Regions from separate parts of the Streptosporangium oxazolinicum genome, predicted to be linked through region 2. Evidence: riboswitches for the same ligand, from Rfam matches in the RefSeq annotation. Region 2 holds a riboswitch; the other holds the start of a gene.
The links. Region 2 has a riboswitch for cobalamin ahead of ABD817_RS36200 (ABC transporter substrate-binding protein). Riboswitches for the same ligand answer to the same signal wherever they lie in the genome.
Positions count from the first base shown of each region.

Region 1: another riboswitch for cobalamin. It lies ahead of metE (5-methyltetrahydropteroyltriglutamate--homocysteine S-methyltransferase); the one in region 2 lies ahead of ABD817_RS36200 (ABC transporter substrate-binding protein).

Region 1 is NZ_BAABAQ010000005.1:415,464-422,578, reverse strand. Features, by position in the region: gene metE (5-methyltetrahydropteroyltriglutamate--homocysteine S-methyltransferase) at 1-1,691, opposite strand, end outside; cobalamin riboswitch at 1,802-2,013, opposite strand; gene ABD817_RS17175 (uridine kinase family protein) at 2,345-3,082, shown strand; gene ABD817_RS17170 (hypothetical protein) at 3,338-3,745, shown strand; gene ABD817_RS17165 (NsdA family TPR-like regulatory protein) at 4,032-5,177, opposite strand; gene ABD817_RS17160 (hypothetical protein) at 5,319-5,732, shown strand; gene ABD817_RS17155 (hypothetical protein) at 5,735-5,944, shown strand; gene ABD817_RS17150 (glycosyltransferase) at 6,644-7,115, shown strand, end outside.
Region 2 is NZ_BAABAQ010000019.1:15,213-22,327, forward strand. Features, by position in the region: gene ABD817_RS36180 ((2Fe-2S) ferredoxin domain-containing protein) at 1-42, opposite strand, end outside; gene ABD817_RS36185 (DUF7676 family protein) at 39-587, opposite strand; gene ABD817_RS36190 (ATP-binding cassette domain-containing protein) at 584-2,383, opposite strand; gene ABD817_RS36195 (FecCD family ABC transporter permease) at 2,386-3,396, opposite strand; gene ABD817_RS36200 (ABC transporter substrate-binding protein) at 3,456-4,664, opposite strand; cobalamin riboswitch at 4,834-5,032, opposite strand; gene ABD817_RS36205 (TetR/AcrR family transcriptional regulator) at 5,411-6,118, shown strand; gene ABD817_RS36210 (ABC transporter ATP-binding protein/permease) at 6,119-7,115, shown strand, end outside.

The DNA.
Region 1 (7,115 bases), on a different contig from region 2:
GCCACCTGCCTGGCGGTCTCGCCCAGCGGCTGGTCGTCACGGACGAAGGACCAGGCCAGCATGGTCACCGGGCCGGTCAGCATGCCCTTGACCGGCTTCTTCGTCCGCGACTGCGCGTAGGAGGCCCAGCGCACCGTCATCGGCTCGGGACGGGAGACGTCGCCGAACAGGATCGGCGGGCGGACGTAGCGGCTGCCGTACGACTGCACCCAGCCGTGTTCGGTGGCGGCGTAGCCCTCCAGCATCTCGGCGAAGTACTGGACCATGTCGTTGCGCTCGGGCTCGCCGTGCACCAGCACGTCCAGGCCGATGTCCTCCTGCAGCGCGATGACGCGGTCGATCTCGGCCTCCATCCTGCGCTCGTACCCGGCCCTGTCGATGTCGCCCGCGCGCAGGGCGGCGCGGGCCTGGCGCACCTCGCCGGTCTGCGGGAAGGAGCCGATGGTGGTGGTGGCCAGCGGCGGCAGACCCAGGTCGGCGTTCTGCACGGCGAGCCGCTCGGCGTGCGGGGCGCGCGGGGTGCCCTTGCCCAGCGCGTCCAGCCTGGCCCGCACCCGGGGGTTGAGGAACCGCTCCGTGACGTTCTCCCCCGCGATGACCTCCTCACCGTTCAGCGCCCTGCCGATCCGTACGACCTCGTCGACCTTCTGCCTGGCGAAGGCCAGCCGCTCGCGCAGCCGAGGGTCCAGCGAGGTCTCGGCGTCCAGGTCGAGCGGGACGTGCAGCAGCGAGCAGGAGGTGCTCACCACCAGCCGGTCGCTCAGCCCGAGCAGCGCGGCGCAGGTCGCCAGCGCCTTCGCGGTGTCGGTACGCCAGACGTTGCGGCCGTCGACGACCCCGGCGACGAGGGTCTTGCCGGGCAGCCCGCCGACGGCGGCCAGCGCCTCCAGGTTGCCGGGCGCCGAGACGAAGTCCAGGCCGACGGCCTCGACCGGGCCTCGGGCCAGGATCTCCAGCGCGGGCCCGATCTCACCGAAGTAGGTGGCCACCAGCATCCGGGGCCGACTGCTGAGCGCGCCCAGCCGCGCGTAGGCCCGGCGCAGCGCGGCCAGCTCCTCGTCCGTACGGTCGGCGGCCAGCACCGGCTCGTCCAGCTGCACCTCGGTCACCCCCGCCGCGGCCATCCGTTCCAGCAGCTCGGCGTAGGTCTCCAGCAGGCCGTCCAGCAGCCGCAGCGGCGCGAAGCCGGGCTCGGTGGACTTGGCCAGCAGCAGGAACGACAGCGGCCCGACCAGCACCGGCCGGGTCTCGACGCCCAGCCGCCGCGCCTCGGCGTACTCGGTGAGCGGCTTGCTCCAGTCGAGCCGGAACCGGGTGCCGGGTCCCAGCTCGGGAACCAGGTAGTGGTAGTTGGTGTCGAACCACTTGGTCATCTCCAGCGGCGCCACCCCCTCGGCGCCCCGGGCCATCGCGAAGTACGGGTCGGCGGCCCCGGCGAACCGCTCGGGCACCGCCCCCACCATCGCGATCGTGTCCAGCACGTGGTCATACAGCGAGAACGTGTTGGACGGCACCGCGTCCAGCCCCGCCTCCGACAGCTCCCGCCACGTCCGCTCCCGCAGACCCTCGGCCGTCTCCCGAAGAGCGGCGGCGTCCGTGCGCCCGGCCCAGTAATCCTCCGTCGCCCGCTTCAACTCGCGACGGCCCCCGATACGGGGATACCCCAAAACGGTCGTAGTGACCTGACTCATGGCGTCCTTCCCTCGGCTCATGCCATGCCAACCCACAGCCACACGGAAGGAACACACGGGAAAGACACCTCCCAGGCCCTCCCACGAGGCCACGGATCACCGCGCACCGGACGGCACACGGACGGCTGGCAGGTCTTCGGACTCGCGGGCACCACACTCAACCCCTACTGACCGTCGCTTCCCAGATGCCACGCACCCAGTGCCTATGACGGCGTTCGTTCCCACTCACCGCTGCGGGGCAGTCCCGGACTCCCACCGGGTTCCCTCTTACGACTCCCAGCGCCAACACGACACCGGAAGAACCAACCGCACCACGAGCATAACCCGCCCGCACCTCCGGCCGGAGCCACCGTCCGGCGCATCGAAGAAGCGGGAACCGTACTGCGGCCACCCGGAGGGTGGGAAAGGAAAGAAGGCCGCCTTCGGAAATGCCCCTGCAGAAGAAATGGGCTCGTCCCGGGTGGAGGAGACACCTCGCAGACCACCAGGGAGCCGTTCGCCGAGCGGTGGTACGCCGCGAGCTGCCCCGGGGAATGGCCGGTAGGTCTTTGAGGGTGATTTGGTGGAGATCAAGGTCGGCAGCGCATCGCGACCGCTCCTGGGATTGCGAAAGAGAGGGACGACGGGCTGGTGGTGTGTGATCGTGTGAAGTGGTGCTGCTGTACATCGTTCAGCGTGACTGGTCGACGGCAGCGGCTCGTATGCTGATCTTTGTCCTCTCTTTCGAAGACAGGTTGTCGATGCATCTGCATCCAGGCGAGACCGAGGCCGTTGGCTGGCGGGTGGTGACCGTGCTCGACGCCGTCCGGCAGCTGCGTGATGCTTCACCCGACGTCACCGGACGCCCGCGGGTGATCGCGATCGACGGCCGGGGCGGCGCCGGCAAGACGACCCTGGCCGAGCGGCTACGCAAGGGGGTGCCTAACTCCGCCATCGTGCACACCGACGACATCGCCTGGAACCACGCCTACTTCGACTGGGGCGCCGTGCTCGTCGAGAACATCCTGCACCCCCTGCACCGGGGTGAAGCGGTGAACTTCCGCCCTGATGCCTGGATCACCCACGACCGGCCCGGATCGATCACCATTCCCGCCGGTGCCGACTTCATCTGGGTCGAGGGCACCGGCATCATCCGCGAAGAGCTTGCCCCGTGGTTGGACGCCTCGGTGTGGATGCAGGGTGACCTCGACGAGCAAGAGCGCTTGTTGGTCGTCCGCGACGGCGACTCCCCCAAGCAGCTGGAGCACGTGGCGAACTGGCTGCTGGAGGAACTGCCGTTCATCTCACGAGAACAGCCGTGGGCCCGAGCCACCATGATCGTCGCTGGCCCTCCGCAGATCGACCACGACCCGGACACCGAGTTGGTCGTCGCCCCGCCGACCAGCCCTTAGGTTGGCCGGTCCACCCGCAGAACGCGGGTGAGCGGTTCGAGAGCCGCGCCTCCCGCCGGCAGCCACCAAAACCCCTCCGGTAAGGGATTTTTCCTGGCGGTGTGGCAGGTACGGGACGTGACCCCATACAGGCCGAGCCAACGCTTTCACAGCTCATCACCGTTCAACTTCCCGGCTCTTCCACGAGAAGCGGCGAAGCGCGGTTCCAGCTCCCTCTCTTGATCATCGCACGCGTGCCGCACGACCATGGAGACCATGCCGAGCACTGCGCAGGACGACCTCCACAGCACGCGACCACCATCGACGGCGAGACGGAAGCGGCGCTGGAAACTCCCGGCGGCTATCGCGGCATCATTCGTACTGTTCTTCGCGCTCATCATGACGCCTCAGTGGATTCACAACCGTCAACTCGACGGCCTTGCCAACCGTTTTCTTAGCTATCCTCTACCTCCCGAGACCAGATTCTCCGATGACGAGGTGCAGGCGTCAGTGGCGCTGCGGGGCAACAGCAACCACTGCGACTACCGCCTCAGGTTCAACCTGGGCACGAAACTGTCGCCGGACGAGGTCGCGCGTCACTACAAAGCCGCGCAGATCGGCATCGAAGGAGGCGGAATCTCCGTCGTCGTCTGGACACCTTCGGAGCCCCCACCCTTCCCCTGAGCTTCGACGACAAGCTGATCATCGTCGAGGTGCAGGACAACCTCCATGACCCGGGCTGGGATCTTCGCTGCCACTGATCATGAACGGCACCCCCTTGGCGAGCCTCGCCGTACCCGTGCTGACCACCGGGCCGCGCAAGCTCAGACGTTTCTCGGCCCGCCTGCCCCTGCCGAAGAGACCGCCCCCCTGCCGGAATGGCGCTACGCCGGAAGCGGCCACCGACACGGCAACGCATCGTGACTGCACGCACGATTACCAGAGAACGGGTAACAACATAGGCCAGTTGTCATGCGGCGAGCGGTGGGGTTTCGGGGGAAATCATGGATTGCAGGTGTTCGCGCGCCTGTCGTATCTCCGGGGTGGCGTTCCATTTGAGGGACGCTCGGAGTATTTCATGCACCCGTTTGTCGACCCTCGCCGAAGCGACGAACGGGAGCGCTCGCGCCAGTTCGTTCATCCGATCGGCCGCGAAAGAAGGGTCGGAAGCCCTCAGTGCCGTTTGTATCTGCCGTCCCAGGTATTGGGCCCGGAAAAGCGGTGACCATTGCCCGATGGTGCTGGCCGCTTCGTTGAGAAGCGTTCCGGCTTCCCCATATTCGCGGAGTTGGCTCAGTCCGATGCCGACGTCACCCGCCAGGGCGGCTTCCCCGAAGGGGGAAAGCCCTCCGACATTGAGCGCACGATCGAGCGCGTCCCGGGACGCCGCTTTCTGCTCCGGTATGAGCGCCAGGGAACGCCCGAGCCTCATATTCAAAGACGCCCGCTGGCTACCGGTGATGTCCGGGACCTGTAGTCCCCGCTGAGCGTAGGTAACCCCTCGGGCATGATCACCTCGATAGAGACCGACCCGGCTCAGGCTGTCGTACGCGCGGGCCTGGCTCTTGAAGTCCTGGGCTCGGAGTGCGAGGTCAAGCGCGATGCCGCCGGTACGGTCGGCCTGGGCAAGCTTTCCCGCGTCATACAGAACGAGGGTGACCTGGTACATAAGCTCGGAAACCGCTTTTTGCAGGGGCCGCTCGCTGACATCTTTCAATACTCGGTCAACGTGCTGCATGTGGCTTGACGCACGCGACATGAGGGGAATTCCACCAAGCTCATAGCGGCTGCGAGCAAGTGACGTGGCCAACGTGTTCACATAGCTGGCGTCCTGGTAGGGATTCGCACCGGTAGAGGGGACGAAGATAACGGATGCGGCGGCTGCCAGGAATTCCCTGCGTTCCACGGACTCCTCCACTTTAGGCGATATGCGTATTTCCCAGCCTACGCGCGCCAGTAGGTTGACGGCCTTGGCCATGCCGGTGTCCTTCTGACCTCGGGACACCTCGGAGACCCATGCCTGGGAAACACCTAGCTCACGGGCGAGATCGGTCTGGGTCCACCCCTGCTGCTCCATGATCGCTTTAAGGGCCTCTGGGAAAGTCCGCACATTCACCGAACGAGCGTATCGCTGTGAGCGATCTTTCCCCTAGCACTCCTATCGCTGTAAGCGATGCCCTTGCTGGTGCTCTCAGAAACGGGTCGGAACCATAAGGTCCCCAAAGAGCGCGCACCTGTGAGAGGAAAGGCGGGTGTTATGAGAGTGACGCAAGACGCAACAGAGGGGCAGAACGAAAACCAGCGCGGCGACGGGGTGATCACTGACGCTACGGCGGAAAGCCAGGAAAGGGCCCTGGCCGTCGTGCACCGACTTCTCACCGAGCATGGCATTCGTGCCCACCGCCACACCACGATCAGCCTCGGACTCTACGGCAACCATGTGAACCTCCCTACCTGGCCCAACCGACCTGACTCCCGGACGTGGGTGAAGCGGCACCCGCCCGAACTCACGGTGATCGGTTCTCTGGGCCGGCGCGACATCACGGTGACCATGGGTCCGCGCTCGGGGTGCTACCTGGTGTCCTTCCGCAATGGCGCCGACCTTCGAACGGTCAGGCAGGAACAGCCGGAAAAGGTGGTTGACCTGATCCTGGCCGCTCGGGGGACGTGAGCGTGCACGGCTGGGTCATCCTGGGCGATGCGGCCACGAAGCGCGTCAACGGCCAAGAGATCATCGTCACCGCTGGTAGGTCGGGTGACCTCGGGGCGGCCATCAAGGCTTGGGAGGACGAGGAACGTCACCGGATGCTGTACGAGCTGGGAAACCTCGGTCGCCTGGTCAACGCGGCGTTGGACCGGCTACGGCAGGCCAGGGACACCTGAAGGCGGCGGCGGGAGTAGGTCACTCTCGCTGTTGGTAACCATGTCATCCGGTGGCACCCTGACCCGAAGCACAGGGCCGCCAAGCCCGCGTATCAAAAGCGGGACGGCAGGGCGTTCACGGTCGGTGCGGCGTTCGGTACGGCGGGCGGCGAGTTCCGGCCGGACGGGACCACCCTCCAGGCCGCGTGTCCGGTCTCGATGGTCGCGCGACGCGGACGGGCGTGCCGCGCCGGACCGTGGCGCGAGGCGCTGACGCCCTGATGACGCGGACAAACCCGCGGCCTCTTCGTCCAGAGACAATCGGAGTGCGCCCGAGGTCGGCACGTCAGTACGAACGCCCGCGAAGACGGTTCGTGAATAACTTCGAAGGACAACTGAAATTCACTGCCGTTGTCAAGAAATTGGATCGTGACTCATTTGGTGGTCGGTCGTTAGATCGTCCGTGAATGCGTTTCTTCAACGACTGGTCCCCGGCGAGTCGTGGGAGCCGTTCCAGCGCGTGACCTCGGCGATCCCCTTCGCCTGCCGGGCGTTCTCGCCTGTCCGGGGGCGTAGTTCCGCCGTTCGTGAGTCGCCGTCTCGACTCGTTTCTGAAGGCATCTGAAGGCAGGGGGGTGTCGCGGTCACGGCCGCTGTGATACATCCAGAATCAGATCTTGAGTCGGCTTGGTCGTCCTCTTTCGATGGATCGGAGATCTGATGCGCGTCGCCCTCCTCACCACGACTCAACATGGTCACCTGAACCCGTACATTCCAGTGGTCAACGCGCTCCAGAACGCCGGCGGTGAGGTCGCGCTGCTGCTGTTGTCCGCGGACGGTGGCGTGCTCGACGAGCGGCGTCGCGAGGCCTTGGGCAAGGCGCAGGTCGACGTGATCGGACAGGTCGAGATGGCGCCGTGGAGCGGCGACCCGGCGAAGATCGGCCCGATGCTCCAGTCGTCGCCGGTGGCGGGCCAGACGGCCGACGCGCTCCGTGAGACGGCGCCGGACTTCGTGCTCGTCGATTCGCTGCCGGTCACGGCGTCGGCCATGGCCGGCGCACAAGCGTCCGGCGTGCCGTACGGGATGATCTGGGCCAACCTGGGGGGAGTGTGCCCGAGGGAGCATCGACGAGGTCGCTGGGCGTACGACGAGCAGGTCGGCGACTATCTGACCAGGCACGGGGTGTTGT
Region 2 (7,115 bases):
GCTGCCACAGCAGCAGTCCCGGCAGACGGTGAGCCTGCTCATGCGTGGGTGAATCCCTTTCCGGCGCGATCCAGCGGGTCGGGTTCCAGCCCGAGGTAGGTGGCGCGCAGGTCGTCCCACGCGGCGAGGCGGCTGTAGTCGGGCGGGGAGAGGATCTGCTGACGGTCGGTGAGAAACGGGTTGGGCAACAACACGGTCATCAGCTGGTCACCACGGCCGTTGAACATCCGCACGCCCCAGGAGACGGGGCTGCCGTCGGCGCTGATCGAGCGGTAGAGCTCGGCGCGGGCGCAGCGGCGGACGGCACCGAGTTCGGGACCGCTGGCGGTGTGCTCGCCGATGCACAGGTGGAAGTGCCAGCGACCGAAGTCGACGGTGACGTAGCCGTCGTACAGGCTGATGCGTTCGGGGGCGTTGGGGGCGGCGACCTCCCAGGCCGCGCCCTGGACGATGACACCGAACCAGATGTGCTCCCAGTGTTTCTCGAAGATGCCGGTGACCAGCGACAGCAGGGTGCGCTCGTCGGTGGGCAGCTTCCACACGTGCAGGGTGCCGGTGCCGTGTTCCTCGACGACGGTGTGGCTCATGCGGGTCCTCCGGTCTGTCGCAGGGTCAGCGCCCACTGCTCGCGGCGCGTGTCGGGGTCGATCAGGGCGCAGTCGCCGCACTTGCCGCCCTCGGGCAGGCGGTAGTACAGGCAGCAGCTGCGCCGGACGAAGAACGGCTGTCCGGGAGCGGGTTCGACCAGGTCACCGCTGCCCTGAAGTGCTCCGATCGTGAGCAGCTCGCGGCCGAGCGCGATGGCCCGCGCGGTGAGTTCGGGGCGCTGCCGGGCGATGGTCCGGACGGTTCCGGCCAGGGCGGAGGCGGCGTTGCCCCACAGCAGCCCGGGGGCGATCTTCACGATCTCCTGTACGGCCTGTGCCAGCGGTTCCAGCAGTTCGGTCAGTACGTTGTCGTGCAGCGGTCCGGCGATCCGGGCGGGGTCGAGGATCTGCGAGCCGGTCGGGCGCTCGGCTCGCAGCGGCAGCGGCCCGCTGGGCGCCGCCCGCCAGTGGACGCGGGCGGGATTCAGGTCCAGGAGCAGGTCGTGGGCCACCGCCGCGCCGATGACGGGTGACCACAGCCGGGCCGCCAGCCCCTGGAACAGGATGGAGGCCGCCACCCGGAGCTCGCAGGTCCCCAGGCGCCCGGCGACGTCGGTGATCCGCTGCCGCAGCGGCTCGGGGTCGGCCAGCAGGTCGGCGAGCGGCCGCCAGCCCGCTTCGGTGTCGATCGGGCCGATTCCGAGTTCGAAGTAGCCGCTGATCGTGGAGATGTCGGCGACCGCCGACGACACCGTCGACGGTGCGGCGGGAAGCAGTCCGGGCGGGGCGGCGGTGAGCCGGGAGCGCGCCGTACGTATCCAGGTGGCGAGGTCGGGCAGGGTGGCGAACCGGTGGACGGTGCCGTCGTAGGCCGCCTCGTAGCCGTCGCCCGTCCATTCCACCGCCAGCTCGGCGGGCCCGTCGCCGGCCGTACGCCAGCCCTCCCTGGCCAGCGCCCGCTCCAGCAGCGGAACATGCAGCCCCTCGGCGAGGACGCGGACGGTGCCGCCGGTCCCGTTCCGGAGCACGAACATGCCGGAGGCCGCGTCGAAGGCCAGTTCGCCGCCGTCGAAGGAGGCGCCGATCACCTCGCGCAAGGTCAGCTCCTCCGGGGTGCCGGTGTGCAGGCGGCCCGCCGGGTCGATGAGCCACATCCGGTCGGCGACCCGCAGCGCGAGCTCCAGATCGTGGGTGGAGACCACGATGACCAGATTCTTTTCGCGGGCCAGGCTGCGTAGCAGGCCCATGAGCGCCACCCGGGAGGTGACGTCGAGGAAGGCGGTCGGCTCGTCCAGCAGGATCGCCGCCGGTTCCTGGGCCAGGGCGCGGGCGACGAGCACCCGCTGGCGCTCGCCGTCGGACAGCTCGGTCACCGCCCGGTCGGCCAGGTGGCCCGCGTTCACCGCGGCCAGCGCCCACGTGACGATCTCGTGGTCGCCGGGAGAGAGCCGCCCGGTGAATCCGGTGTGCGGGTGGCGGCCCAGCCCGGCCAGCTCGCGGGCGCTCAGCAGCGGCGGCAGGTCGCGTTCGGTGAGCACGACGGCCAGGCTCCTGGCGAGGTGGGCGGCGGGCAGGGTGCCGACGCCGACGCCGCCGACGAGCACCTGGCCGCCCAGCGCGGGCTGGAGCCCGGCCATGGTGCGCAGCAGCGTGGACTTTCCGGTGCCGTTCGGGCCGATCAGCACGGTCAGCTCGCCCGCCGGCGCCTCGGCGTCCAGGCCGTCGAGCACGCGACGCTCCCGATGCCCCCGCCGTGCGGGGTATCCGGCGTGCAGTCCGCGCAGTTCCAGGCTCATGTTCACACCGCCAGTCCGGTCCGGGCCGCGCGGCTGCGCAGCAGTACGGCGATCACCACGGGCGCGCCCAGGATGGTGGTCACGGCGTTCAACGGCAGCACGACCCCGCTGCCCGGCGCCTGGGTGGCCACACAACACGCCAGCGCCACGGCGGCGCCCAGCAGGACGGCCGCGGGCATGAGCACCCGATGGTCGGCGGTGCCCAGCAGCAGCCGGGCCACGTGCGGCACCGCCAGGCCGAGGAAGGCGATCGGCCCGCAGTAGGCGGTCACCGCCCCGGCCAGCACCGAGGAGGTCAGCAGGGTCAGCGTACGCACCGCCCGGACCCGTACACCCATCGTGCGGGCGTAGTTCTCGCCCAGCAGCAGCGCGTTGAGCGGTTTGACCCCGGCCAGCGCACCCGCCAGTGCGGCCACGCAGACCGGCGCGAACACCCCGAGGTCTCCCCAGGTGGTGCCGGCGAAGCTGCCCAGCCCCCACATGATGAACTGCTGGGCTCGTTGCGGGTCGGTGTAGACCAGCAGCAAGGTGATCAACGAGACGGCGGCCGACCCCACCATCACGCCGATGATCAGCAGCGTCACCACCGACCGGACCCGCCGCGACAGCACCAGCACCAGCCCGAGCACCGTGGCGGCGCCGGCCGAGGCGGCCACCACCACGCCCGCGCGGCCCAGGCCCGCGACGCCCGCGGTGAACGCGCCGGCCGCGCCACCCCACCCGATGATCACCAGGGCGACGCCCAGGCTCGCGCCCGAGCTCACCCCCAGGATGTACGGCTCGGCCAGCGGGTTGCGAAACAGGGTCTGCAGCTGCACGCCGGAGACCGACAGGGCGGCTCCGGCCAGGGCCGCGGTGATGGCGCGCGGCAGTCGCACCGTCCAGATGATCTCCTGAACCCCGGGGTCCGCGCCGCTGTCACGCACCAGCGCGAGCAGTGCCTGGTTCAGCGGGATCAGGGTCGAGCCGAGCAGGACCGCCAGCGCGAACGTCAGCGGCACCGTGACCCCCATGGCGGCCAGGACAACGCCCCGGCGGCGCCGGGACGCCACCGGAACGTCGGCCGGAGCCGTCACCTGATCAGCCGCTGGTAGAAGGTGAAGGCGTGCTCCGGTGCGAGGTCGGAGTGCAAGATCGCGACCAGGTCGGCCAGGATCAGGTCCGGGTGGCCGACGCCGCGCTCGAAGAAGTCGTTGCCGCCCCCGGGGCCGAGCGTCCTGTTCGCCGACCAGACGCTCCCGGCCTCGAACGCGCCGAACTTGGCGTAACGCGGGTCGGCCTTCTCCACATCGGTCAGGCTCCTCCACTCGTTCACGGTGGCCAGCCACACCTTGGCGTCCCTGGCCTTGGACAGCACGGCCTCCAGGTCCAGGGTGGTGCTGCCGGATCCCGGCGTGTCCGCCCACGGGTAGGTGCCGCCCGCGTCCTTGATCAGCCCCGCGACGTAGCTGCCGCCGTTGGGCACCGACCACTGCCCCTCGTACATCTGGCCCGGCAGCACGGTGACCGGCGCGGCCGCCTTGGCCTTGGCGGCCAGGGCGGTGTAGTCGGCCTCGACCTTGCCGAACACCTCGGCGGCCCTGGCCTCGGTACCGGTCAGCGCGGCCATCACCTTGATCCACTCGGCGCGGCCCAGTGCGGTGGACTCCAGCCATTCGGCGTTGGCCACCACCTTGATCCCGGCCTGGCGCAGTGGTCCGTAGGACTTGTCCTCGGTGCCGCCGCTCATCAGCACGTCCGGTTTGGCGGCGATCACCTTCTCGGTGTCGACCTCCTGCCCCTTGGCGTACTCGGTGATCTTCCCTGCCTTCACCTGGGCCAGCACCTGGGCGGAGGTGATGTACCCGGCCGAGGAGACGCCGGTGAGCCGCTCCAGCACGCCCAGGTCGGTGACGAACGGCAGGTGGGTCGTCGAGGCGGAGAACAATCGCTCGATCGGGGTCTCGACGGTGACGGCCCCGGCCAGTTCGCCGGTGAGCGCGGGAGCGGGGGTACCGCACCGCACCAGCACGTAGGTCTCCGGTTTGGCGCCGGGGGCGGGCTGTTTGACGGTGAGGACCTGATAGTTGTTGGCATAGGTCAGGGTGAAGTTCGTCGCGTGCCCCACCTGCTGCTTGACCGGGAAGTAGTCGCGGCCCGCGTCGAAGGCGGTGACGCAGCGGCCCTCTGCCGCCGGAGCCGCGTCCGGGGCCGCGGGCGGAGTCGCGTCCGGGGCGCCACAGGCGGCGACAGCGAGTAAGGACGCGAGCAGTGCTGCGGTGACCGGGCGGGGGATGGCCATGCGTGCTCCTGACGGCGGGCCGCGGACGCCGTTCCTCGACGGCCTCCGCGACAAGTGGGAGGCCGGGTCGACCAGGAGAGTCCAGCACGCCGAGCACGCCCAGGGCCGGCAGGCCGAGGTCCAGGCATGGCGATCACCGTTCCTCCCTTGGGGAGATCCGCCCCAATTTCTGCGAGGAGGCGACCGCGTGAGTCTCCTGGCTCTCGGGTCGAGGCTCGTCCCGGCCTTCCCACCCGTTATCCGGGCAGTGGCTTCGTCGGGATTCGCTCGCCGATCACAGTGGCGGGACCGCGCCGGATTCACACCGGCTTCCTCAGTCCGCGCTCGCCTACGCCGACCATGCTCGCACACCACTCATCAACGACAAAGCGCGCGCCACCCATCAGACCCGGTACGCCTCCTCGCGTTCGACAGGTGCGCCGACGGGTACCCCGTGGAGTACCTGGGCGAGGACCTCCGCCCCCCCGGACCACGCGAGGTCCGGGCCTGTTGAAGTACGCCGGACCGTCCAGCACCCACACCTGGCCCGCGCGGACCGCCGGCAGGCCGGCCCAGCCCGGCAGGCGGGTCAGCAAAGGCCACTCCGCTCGGGTCCGCTCGGGCGGAAAGCCGCAGGGCATCATGTACCGCTCTTCGCGTACGCCCGGTCAGCACCACCTCGCATGCTTGCCGGAACACCGTTGCGGCCAGGCCCACCCTTAGTTAGGGTACCCTTTGTTACCCCCTATAACAAAGGAGCCCGGACAGTGGCGTCGACAGCCCGCAGTGGTGGGCGTACTCCCCGTATCGGCACGCGGGACATCGTCCGGGCCGGTCGCGCGCTGGGCATGAGCGAACTGAGCGTGAAGGCGGTCGCCGCCGAACTCGGGGTCACCGCGGCGGCGTTGTACCGTCACGTCGACGGGCGGTGGGGCCTGGAGCGGCTGGTGGGAGAGAGCATCCTCGCCGATCTGGTGCTCCACGACGACCCTCGACACGGCCTTGAACCGCACCTGCTGTCGTTCGCGTCGCAACTCCGGGCGTTCACCCTCGATCACCCCGGAATGGCCCGTTACCTGCAGGTGCTGTTCCCGCGAGGCGAGGCCGGGCGGCAAGTGCTGAGCGCCGAGGTCGAGGCCCTGATACGGCGCGGCTACACCCCGGAGGGAGCCGTGGTGGTCAGCGGCGCGGTCGCGTCGCTGACGATCGCGATGGCGGCCTCGGAGGAATACGGCGTCGCGATGGAGCGAGAGGACGCGGGCGGCCTCGACCGGGAGCGCCGGGCCGCGACCGCCGGTGTCGAACTCGACGAAGGGCTCGGCGCCGCCCACGCCGTGCTCCCGCAGATGGGACGCCCCGAATACGTACGGCTGGTGCTGACCGGCGCGATCCGGGGGGTGCTCGGCGTCGCCCCGCCCGGCCGCCCCGTCGCCGACGTCATCGCCGACCTCGCCACCACACAGAAGGAGTTGTGAATGGCCAGGCGTGGATTCACGGGTGTGGTGATGCGGGGCTACGGCGCCCGCGATCACCAGGCCACCGTCGTGGGCACGGAGACGCTGGCCCCGCACTTCGTGCGGGTGCGGCTGAACTCGCCGACCCTGTTCCAGGACGCGATCGCCGTGCCCACGGCGTGGTTGCGGTTCTGGTTCCCCGACCCCGACGGCGGTGACGCCGAGCACCAGCGGGCGTACACGATCTCCTGGGCGGACGAGTCCACCGGCGAGTTCACCATCGACATGGTCCTGCACGAACCGGCCGGCCCGGCCTCGGTGTGGGCCAGGGACGTCGAGCCGGGTCAGACGATCATGGCCACCTCGCTCGGCTCGTCGAAGTTCGACGTCCCGCAGGAGCCTCCCGCCGGCTACCTGCTGATCGGCGACTCGGCGTCGATCCCCGCGATCAACGGCATCCTCGCCACGGTGCCGGCGGACGTGCCGATCGAGGTCTACCTGGAACAGCACGACGACGCCGACCTGTCGATCCCGCTCACCGCCCACCCCCGGGCGCGGATCCACTGGGTGCCCCGCAACGGACCGGCGTCGCTGGCGGGCGCGATCGAGGCCAGGGACTGGTCGGACTGGTACGCGTGGGCGGGCCCCGAGGCGGGCTCACTCAAACACCTGCGCACCCGGTTGCGTGAGGAGTTCGGGTTCCCCAAGTCGGAGCAGTACGCCCAGGCGTACTGGTATCACGGCCGCGCGTTCGGCAAGAGGCGCGGCGGACCGGAGCCGGAAGCGGAGCCGCAGCCGGGGCCGCAGCCCGTGCCGGGGCCGGTCCAGGCGTCGCGAGGGCGGTGGCGGGCGCAGGGCGCGGGCCGGTTGCTCGCGCCGCTGAAGCCGACCCTGTTCCTGGCCGGCGCGCTGCAGGCCGTGGTCACGCTCGTTCAGCTCGCTCCCTTCGTCGTGCTGGTCGAACTGGCACGGCGGATGGTGCTGGGGGCGGGTGAGGGGAGCCTGTGGGCCCTCGGCG